3 regions of the Candidatus Pelagibacter ubique HTCC1062 genome follow, and region 2 is predicted to be linked to each of the others. Evidence: riboswitches for the same ligand, from Rfam matches in the RefSeq annotation. Region 2 holds a riboswitch; each other region holds the start of a gene.
The links. A riboswitch is a leader RNA that binds a small molecule or an ion and turns the genes downstream of it on or off. The one in region 2 is predicted to bind S-adenosylmethionine.
Positions count from the first base shown of each region.

Region 1: it holds a riboswitch for S-adenosylmethionine, as region 2 does, so the genes downstream of both, SAR11_RS05890 (homocysteine S-methyltransferase family protein) here and SAR11_RS05155 (O-acetylhomoserine aminocarboxypropyltransferase/cysteine synthase family protein) in region 2, are expected to answer to the same signal.
Region 3: it holds a riboswitch for S-adenosylmethionine, as region 2 does, so the genes downstream of both, SAR11_RS03785 (homocysteine S-methyltransferase family protein) here and SAR11_RS05155 (O-acetylhomoserine aminocarboxypropyltransferase/cysteine synthase family protein) in region 2, are expected to answer to the same signal.

Region 1 covers NC_007205.1:1,125,800-1,128,913, forward strand. Annotated here, with positions in the region: gene SAR11_RS05885 (OsmC family protein) at 1-359, opposite strand, end outside; SAM riboswitch class V at 364-428, opposite strand; gene SAR11_RS05890 (homocysteine S-methyltransferase family protein) at 432-1,493, opposite strand; SAM riboswitch class V at 1,560-1,624, opposite strand; gene SAR11_RS05895 (DUF1737 domain-containing protein) at 1,920-2,126, opposite strand; gene phoB (phosphate regulon transcriptional regulator PhoB) at 2,212-2,892, opposite strand; gene phoU (phosphate signaling complex protein PhoU) at 2,892-3,114, opposite strand, start outside.
Region 2 covers NC_007205.1:1,004,298-1,007,411, reverse strand. Annotated here, with positions in the region: gene SAR11_RS05160 (COX15/CtaA family protein) at 1-200, shown strand, start outside; gene SAR11_RS05155 (O-acetylhomoserine aminocarboxypropyltransferase/cysteine synthase family protein) at 193-1,521, opposite strand; SAM riboswitch class V at 1,526-1,594, opposite strand; gene rplM (50S ribosomal protein L13) at 1,734-2,195, shown strand; gene rpsI (30S ribosomal protein S9) at 2,197-2,646, shown strand; gene argC (N-acetyl-gamma-glutamyl-phosphate reductase) at 2,682-3,114, shown strand, end outside.
Region 3 covers NC_007205.1:730,851-733,964, forward strand. Annotated here, with positions in the region: gene SAR11_RS03775 (YbaK/EbsC family protein) at 1-142, shown strand, start outside; gene SAR11_RS03780 (DMT family transporter) at 139-1,026, shown strand; gene SAR11_RS03785 (homocysteine S-methyltransferase family protein) at 1,019-1,927, opposite strand; SAM riboswitch class V at 1,937-2,000, opposite strand; gene SAR11_RS03790 (2OG-Fe(II) oxygenase family protein) at 2,089-2,679, opposite strand; gene SAR11_RS03795 (sulfite exporter TauE/SafE family protein) at 2,709-3,114, opposite strand, start outside.

The DNA.
Region 1 (3,114 bases), 120 kb from region 2:
TGAAAGCCAGGTCTAGTGTTTTTATTTAAAGCTAAAAAACCCTGAAGATCTAATTCACCTTTTAATTTAACACTAACACTCTCAATATTAATACCCGCTGCTGTAGCAAATGCTTTATAGGTTATCTCCTGACACGTTGCTAACGCTGCTAATATTAACTCTACTGGGCTGGGTCCCTCATCTTTTCCACCAAAACTTTTGGGTTCATCAACAACTAATTTATGTTCTCTAAGAGTGACTACAGATTGAAGTCCTTCCTTAAGAATTGAATTGCTTTCATATTGGACCACAGCATTTTTTGGGTTAGCTGTAAAATCCTTCTGTAGATTACTTATTGTTTCTTTTAGATTGTTACTCATTTTTTTTCTCCTGTTTTAGTGCTTCGACATATGTCAGGCGCACAATTTAGTTAAATGCCCTTCTTAATTTATTTACGCTTTGTCTCCATATTCAGTCATATGTTTTGGAATTCTTTTATTTTTTCCATACATAAAATGATTTTCCATGTTCTCTCGATATTTACTTGCTGGAACAGTTAAACCAATTGATTCAGCAACTTCCCTAATCAACATTGGGTTTGCTCCACAACATACTCCAAGATAATTAATGCCTAGGGCATAAGCGTCTTTTGCAAATTTACCTATTTCATATCTATTACAAAAATGTGGGTCCAATGCTGTTGGAAACGTTCTTCCATGAGGCGATGGACATGCACAATTACTTCTGTCCGGTAGGTTAAAAAATGTTGGGTAATCTTCACTGGTTCTATAAGGAATAGGTAAAGCTCCAACATGGCATTTAACTGCTTTTCTAATTTCTTTTAAAAAAGGAAACATAGTAGCAGGTCCTCTAAAACAATTTAAACCTACAACATCGGCCCCTAATTGCTCTAGCTCTTTACAAGTATCAACAACTGATTTTCCATCTCTCATTTTATTTTCACCCATTGGGGATATGGTTAATACAGTTGGTAAACCTGTTTTTTTCATTATCTCTAAAGCTTTAAAAGCTTCTTCAGCATAATAAAAAGTTTCACCAATTAACATATCAGCACCTTCTTCAACGGCCCAACCAATCATCTCTGTAAACATTCCTTCAACTTCTTTTTGAGATTGTGGATCATTATGTTTCCAGATATTTGAATTTGAAATATTACCTGCCATCAAATTTGGTTTTGATCCTTTAGGAGTATCTAGTGCTACTTTTTTAGCAATTTTTAATGCTGAACGATTTAGTGGTTCGAGAAGTTCTTCCTTACCAATAACACGCATTTTTTCTCTGTGTCCATTATAAGTAAAGGCCTCAACTACATCAGATCCTGCGTGTTGAAATTCTCTATGTAAGTTCTCTAAAACTTCAGGATGATCTAATGACACCATTGGGACAAATTCCCCTGATGACATGTAGCCACGTCTTTCTATCTCAAATAAAAAACCTTCTGCGCATATAACCGGTCCTTTATCTAATCTTTCTTTTAATTTATTTGTGCTCATTTTTTTTCCTCTTGTTTTGGAGAAAAAAGGTCACAAAATAATAAGAGGTTATATTCATAGGCCTCTTTTCTCCTTTTTAGTGCTTAAGCAAATGCAGGGCGCACAATATGGTTCAACTGCCCGGCTTAATTTTATGAAAGATAAAAAAAAACCACCTGTCTAAAGCGGTGGTTGAAGCGTCGCTTTAGCAGGATTTGTAACGCGCTCTGCAATTTAACTTAAATCAGCGCAACTAAATATAATCAACTTTCTCTCAAACTGTCAATTGAAAAAATAAATAATAGTTAAAATTATGAGAATAATGACAATCCAAATACTAAGATTAGTTAAGAATTGCTTTAATTTAGAGTTAGATTGTAGAAAAGCTGGGAGTACTAATAAGAGTATCCCTAGCATATAAACAAAGGGTATTATCTGATCTGCCATTTATATCGATGATAGCTTCATCTTTTTGGAATACTTTTTCTGAGGTGAATTTTTTATAACTGCTTGAGCACAACGCATGACCCCTCTTTTTTTATCAAAAGTCATTTTAGGTTCACCATACAATTTCCATCCATTGGATATGGCCTCCGTTACACGATGGCAAAATTCTGAAGTGTCGTCACTTGTAATAAATCTATAACCTTTCATAATCAGACCTTAACAAGTCCTAAATCATGTGTCTATGTTCAGTTTATTATTATTATTTTAAGTCTTTATGCTTCTACAATCATTACTAATTTAATGAATAGCCAGCTGATCTTACGGTTCTAATTAATTCTTTAAATCCATCAATATTAATACTTTGTCTAAGTCTTCTTATATGAACATCAACTGTTCTTGTTTCAACATTGATATTATCAGACCAAACATTCTCTAGAATTTGATCTCTTGAGTAAACACGTTTAGGGTTTTTAATAAAAAAATTGATTAAATCATATTCCTTGGGTCCCAAATGAATTTCTTTGTTTTTTCTAAAAACACGTCGTGTTAATCTATCCACCTTAAGGTCTTCGAATTCAACAATATCAGAAACTAATGAGGGCTTAGATCTTCGAAGTAGCGCTTTTATTCTTGCAAGTAATTCTGGGAAACTAAAGGGTTTGGTGATGTAATCATCTGCACCAGAGTTTAACCCTTTAATCTTATCTTCATCCTCACCCTTAGCAGTAAGCATTATGATTGGAATTTCTTTAAATTTTTTTTCTTTTTTTAAAATTTTACAAATTTCTACGCCAGAAAAATCAGGTAACATCCAGTCTAATAAAACAAGATCAGGAAATAATTTTTTAATATCTTCAATACCCTCATTGCCATTGTCTGATGATGAAACTTTATAACCTTCTTTTTCAAGGTTATATTTAACTAAAGTGATAATGGGTTGTTCGTCTTCTACAATATGAATGCTAACGCTCATTAGTTTGGATCAAAATCTTTACCTTTAGGTCTTGCTCCTTCAATATGCTCTCCCTCGATTAGATAAAATAAAGCTTCAGCGATATTAGTAATATGATCTCCTGCTCTTTCAATATTTTTAGTCACAAACAATAAGTGTGTTGCTAGATCTAAATTTTTTTTATCTTTGCTTAAGAAATTTGCAACTTCGTTCATTGCGATATGTGTTAAATCATCTACTCTC
Region 2 (3,114 bases):
TTTTAAATTTTATCTATTTTAAAAAACAATATGATTTTAAATATGTATTATTTTTTGATGTTGCTATCTTGTTTCAAATTTTTTTAGGAATTATAACTTTGATTTCTGGTGTAGAGATTACATATGCTTCACTACACCAGCTAGGTTCAATATTAGTTTTGAGTTCTTATTTTTTGATATTATATAAAAACTCTAACTAACTGCTTTCAAATTCCCTTTAGAAGATTTATTTAAAGCTTGGTCTAAATCCTCAATAATGTCATCTATATGCTCAATACCAATACATAATCTTACGTATCCAGGAGTTACACCTGAGGCTAACAATTCTTTTTCTGTTAACTGACTATGAGTTGTTGTTGCAGGATGAATTGCTAAACTTCTTGCATCCCCAATATTTGCAACATGATAAAACATTTTTAAAGACTCGATAAATCTCTTACCTGCTTCAATACCACCTTTGAGCTCGATACCAACTAAACCACCATTTCCTTCATTAAGGTATTTTTTAGCACGATCAGCAATTTTACCTTCATGTTCTGTTGGATAGATTACTCTTGTTACTTCTTTATTTTTCTTTAAATAGTCAACAACTTTTGATGCATTTGAGCAGTGTTGTTTCATTCTAAGAGCAACTGTTTCAAGCCCTTGAATAATTCCAAATGCATTGTCAGGTGATAGGGCAGAACCAAGATCTCTTAGTAATGTAACCCGCGCTCTTACTGCAAAAGAAACATTAGCCCCAGTCAATTCTGGAACCACTTTTCCCCATATAGCTCCACCGTAACTTGCGTCAGGTTCGTTAAATAAAGGTTGTCTTTTGGGATCAGCTGTCCAATCAAAATTACCTCCATCAACTAAAGCTCCACCTACAACTGTACCGTGACCACCTATATATTTTGTTAATGAATAAACTACTACAGCAGCACCATGTTCTAAAGGTTTGCAAATTACAGGAGCAGCTGTGTTGTCCATTATTAATGGTATATTGTATTTTTTACCAATATCAGAAACTTCTTTAATTGGAAAAACTCTCAAATAAGGATTTGGTAAAGTCTCACCATAAAAAGCTCTAGTTTTATCATCAACAGCTTTTTCAAAGTTTTTTGGGTCAGAAGGGTCTGCATATCTAACTTCAATACCAAGTTTACTTAATGTATGCGTGAATAACGAAATAGTACCTCCATATAAATCCGTAGAGCTGACTATATTATCTCCGGCTTGTGCAACGTTTAAAATTGCAAAAGTTGATGCGGTTTGTCCAGATGCTACTGTTAAACAGGCTAATCCTCCTTCTAATGAAGCAACTCTTTTTTCAAGAGCATCATTTGTTGGATTCATTATTCTTGTATAAATATTTCCAAATTCCTTAAGAGCAAACAAATTTGCAGCATGTTCAGTACTATCAAATTGATACGATGTTGTTCTATAAATTGGAACTGCTACTGCTTTGGTTGTTGGATCACTTCTATAATCACCACCATGTATAGCTATAGTCTCAGGGTTTTGTCTTTTTGTACTCATCTTAATACTCCTTTTTTAGTACTTTTGCTTTATGCAAGGCGTACAATACAGTTCAAATGCGCCTACCGATAATGTGGTTAAAAAATCCTTTTTAGCAATAACTAGCCTGCAATAGGAACAAATCGGCTATATAAAAATATCATTTAAGCAAGATATTGCAAGAGAAATATAAAATTGACATTATATCTAATAATAGTATTAATCCTCGCACAATGACAAAATTTCTAAAAAGTGGTGATTTAAACAGTAACTGGTTTGAGATAGACGCTAAAAATGCTGTAGTTGGCAGATTAGCTTCTATTATTGCTATGATTGTTAGAGGAAAAAATAAAACAACTTTTACACCTCATATGGATGATGGTGATTTTGTTGTTGTTAAAAATGTTGAACAAGCAAAGTTCACAGGAAAAAAATTTAAAGATAAAAAATATTATAGACATACTGGTCACCCAGGTGGAATTAAAGAAATTACTCCTGAAAAGTTATTAGAAAAAAATAAACCTGGCGAGACATTAAAATTAGCTATTAAAAGAATGTTACCTGGGGGAGTTCTAGGAAGAAAACAGTTAACTAAAGTAAAAATTTATGCTGGTGAAGAACACCCTCATGCAGCACAAAACCCAAAACTTTTAGACCTAGGTAAATTAAACAGTAAAAATTTAATAAGAAATTAATATGGTAACAACAGCTACACCAAATAAAGTATCTACAAAAAAACCTAAAATTAAATTAGATTTTAAAGATAGTAAATACGCAACTGGTAGAAGAAAAAAATCTATTGCAAAAATTTGGGTGAAAAAAGGTACAGGCAAAATTTACGTTAATGGCAGAACTATGGATGAGTATTTCACTAGCGGAAGTCACAAAATGCAAATCACAAGACCATTTGAGATTATAAACCAAGCAACTGATTATGATGTAAGATGTAGCGTAGCAGGTGGTGGTCACACAGGTCAAGCTGGTGCAATGGTTCATGGTATTGCTAAAGCATTAATCTTATTTGATTCAGAGAATAGAGCAGTACTTAAGACAGAAAAGCTTAATACTAGAGACTCTAGATCGGTTGAAAGAAAAAAACCTGGTCGTAGAAAAGCAAGAAGAAGCTTCCAATTCTCGAAAAGATAATTCTTTTTTAACTCTAAACTGTTATAATAAAAAAAATGCCTAAGCTTAATGTTTTAGTTGCTGGTTCAACAGGTTATATTGGTGTTCAATTAATTAAATTATTAGTTAAACACAGCAATGTTAACATTAAATATCTTTGTGGTAATACGTCTGTTGGAAAAAATATTTCAAGTTATGAAAAGTCATTAAGTTCAAAAAAATTACCTAAAATTATTAGATACAATAAAGAACTTTTAAAAAACATAGACCTTGTTTTTACAGCTCTACCTAATGGTGAAGCACAAGATATTTCAAATGATTTATTAAAACACAATATATTAATTGATTTAGCTGCAGACTTTAGACTTAATAAAGCATCAAATTATCTAAAATGGTACAAACAAAAACACAGATCTGTCAAAAATATTAAAAAATCAATTTATTCATTACCAGAAATAAATGGTGACAAATTAAAGAAATTTAATATTA
Region 3 (3,114 bases), 270 kb from region 2:
AATTGAAATTATAATAGACAATTCTTTAGAAAGGTTTAATGAATTGTTTGCTGCAGCTGGACATCCAAACTGTGTATTTAAAACAAACTATAACGATATTCAAAAGATTACGAATGGAAAAGTTGAAGATATAATTGAATGAGACAACCTAGATTAATTGATTATACATTATTAGTAGTTTTAGCTTTAATATGGGCATCAGCTTTTTTTAATATCAAAATTGCAACAGAATCTTTTGGACCAATTACAATTGCATTCTTGAGAGTTTTTTTTGGATCAATTCCAGTATTATTATTATGCTTTTATAAAAAAATTAAGATTGAAGCATTTTCCAAAGATTGGTATTGGTTTGCTATAATAGGATTTGTCAATTTGGTATTACCTTTTTTCTTAATAGCTTACGGTGTAAAATCTGTACAAAGTAATTTGGCAGCAATCTTAATGTCAACAACACCCTTGAGTTCAACAATATTGGGTCACTTTTATACAAAAAATGAAAAGTTCAATTTAGTTAAAACTTTTGGAATACTAATTGGTTTTTCAGGTATTATTTATTTGTTTTCAGATAATTTATTAATAAATGATAGTAATTTTATTTCTGCGTTATTAATATTGCTTGGGTCAACTTGTTATGTTATTGGAGGAGTTTTAACTCTTAAAATTAGTAAGAAAAAAAATGAAAATGTAACAGGCTCTATATTAATTTGGGCTATCCTAATTTTAATACCATTTGTTTATTTTATTGAAAAACCATGGAATTCAATTCCAAGCATTGAATCTACAATATCAGTAGTTTATTTAGGAATGGTTTCAACAGGTGTTGCTTGGTTGCTAAGATTTAAAATTCTAAAAGATAATGGTCTTATATTTCAATCACAAGTCTCTTACTTAATTCCAATATTCGGTACTATATTGAGTTATATTTTTTTAAAAGAAATAATAACACCTAAAATTTTATTATCTTTATTAGCAGTTGTTGTTGGAATTTACTTTGTTAAAAAAGCAGATCAAAAAAAAACTACTTAAACTGAACCATTTCTTTAATATGAGATGGTCTTGTTTCGCAACATCCACCTAAAATAGTAGCACCAGCATTTTTAAATTTTTTAACAAAATTTGCCATCAATTCGGGTGTTAAATCTTTTCTTTGACCCAAAAATTCATTTGGGTTACCAGTTTTACTGACATTATAACTATTAGTATAACCATCTTTAGGATTAGTTGTCACAAAAGCATTAAGCTTAAATCCAAACGGAACACCTAAATTTTTTACTTCTTCTAAATTTTCATAAAAGTTTTCAGGTGAAACACAGGATAAAATTAATCCTAGTAAATTATTATGTTTAATATTGTTAATAATATCTGATATTTTTTCACCACTTGGAAGATTTATTCCTTCAGAAATGTGAGCACCTATTAAGTATGGCTTATTAAATTCTTCAATTGCTTCAATTGCTAATTTAAACTCTTTTACACTAGACAAAACATCTAAGTAAAAAAAATCAATATAAGGATCTAATAATTTTGCTTGATCATAAAAATTTTGCTTAATTTCATCATCTGGTCTTGTATCTTCTTCGTATGTTAAATATTGAGGTGGAAGACCGCCTGCAATTAACACGTTAGGATGTTGTTCTTTAGCTTTCTGAGCTATTTCACCAGCTTTTTTGTTTAAGTATTCAAACTTATCTTCAATTTTATTATCACGTAATCTTATTCGTCTAGTAGTAAAGGTTGCTGTAACAATAACTTCAGCACCCGCTTTAATAAAGTCTAAATGTGTGTCTAGTAAGAGTTGATGGTATTCTTCTTTTAAAACAGCATTTGCACTCCACAATGTGCCGTTTGGCTTCATACCACGAGCTAACAATTCTTGTCCCATACCACCATCTAAAATTCGTGTTGTTTTAAAAAAATTAATATCCATTTTTATTCCTTACTTTTTTAGTGCTTTAGCTCTATGCAAGGTGCACAATACAGTTCAACTACCTTTACCAATTATATAATGATTTCCTTTTTAGCAGTTAGCACCTGCAATATGGATCAAATCGGTAAAATATTTATATATCTATTAGACTGATTAGTAAATCACTTCTTGAATAATATTTTAGCATTAAATGAGAAGGATCTTCTCTCACCATCAACGTTAAATGGATAAGCTGTGTGCATTAAATAATTTGGAAAAATCAATAGGTCTCCTAATTTAGGGTTTAAATTATAGATACTTTTACTTAAAAAGTTTTTTTGACCATTAATAAAATCAATAGTTCCATTAGTTTTAATCTTTTTATTCTTAACTAATTTATTTTGATTCATATCTTTTGGGATTTTAAGATATCCAACACCTGACAGTTGTCCTTCATGATAATGAATTGGATTATATTCATTTTTTAATTGCCTAACCACCCATAGATTTATTATCTTAATTTCTTTAATTTTTTTAACGCCTGACTTATCAAGGTAAACTTTAATATTTTTTAGTAATTCTTTAGACAAACTCTTATTAATTAAAGTTTTGGGTATCTTAATTTCATTCCTAATTTGACTTGCAAGTTTAGAGCTATAATCATTTTTTTTAGATAATTGAGACTTATCAATGTGATTATTTAATATAGTAATAATTTTTTTGGATAACTTTGTTTTTCCTATAGTGGGTCCAAATGCTCTAAATGTTTTCATAATCTTTCTATAATAATTTAATACTTCTGTTATGCAAACAACTTCAGTCCCATTCGAATAGCGACAAATATGACAAGTCCTGATGTCACTAGAGCTAATATTCTTGCAGGAAAAATTTTAAGATTTAAATAGTTTCCAAGCTGGCCGCCTATTAAAACAAAAAAAAATAATGGCCAATAATCATAAATTCCATTTATTGTTGATGCCTTTGTAAATTGGCCAGCAAGTCCTGATAAAGAATTAATCAGTATGAATAATGATGCTGCTGTTGCAATGTTTTTTGCTTTATCTACTCTAATTAATAACAATATAGGGCTTAAGAAAATTCCACCACCAATTCCAACTACACCAGACACAAATCCAATAGATGCACCAATTAATATTGATAATATTTTTGGTATCTTTTTATAAACTTCAATTTTTTGATCAAAAGAT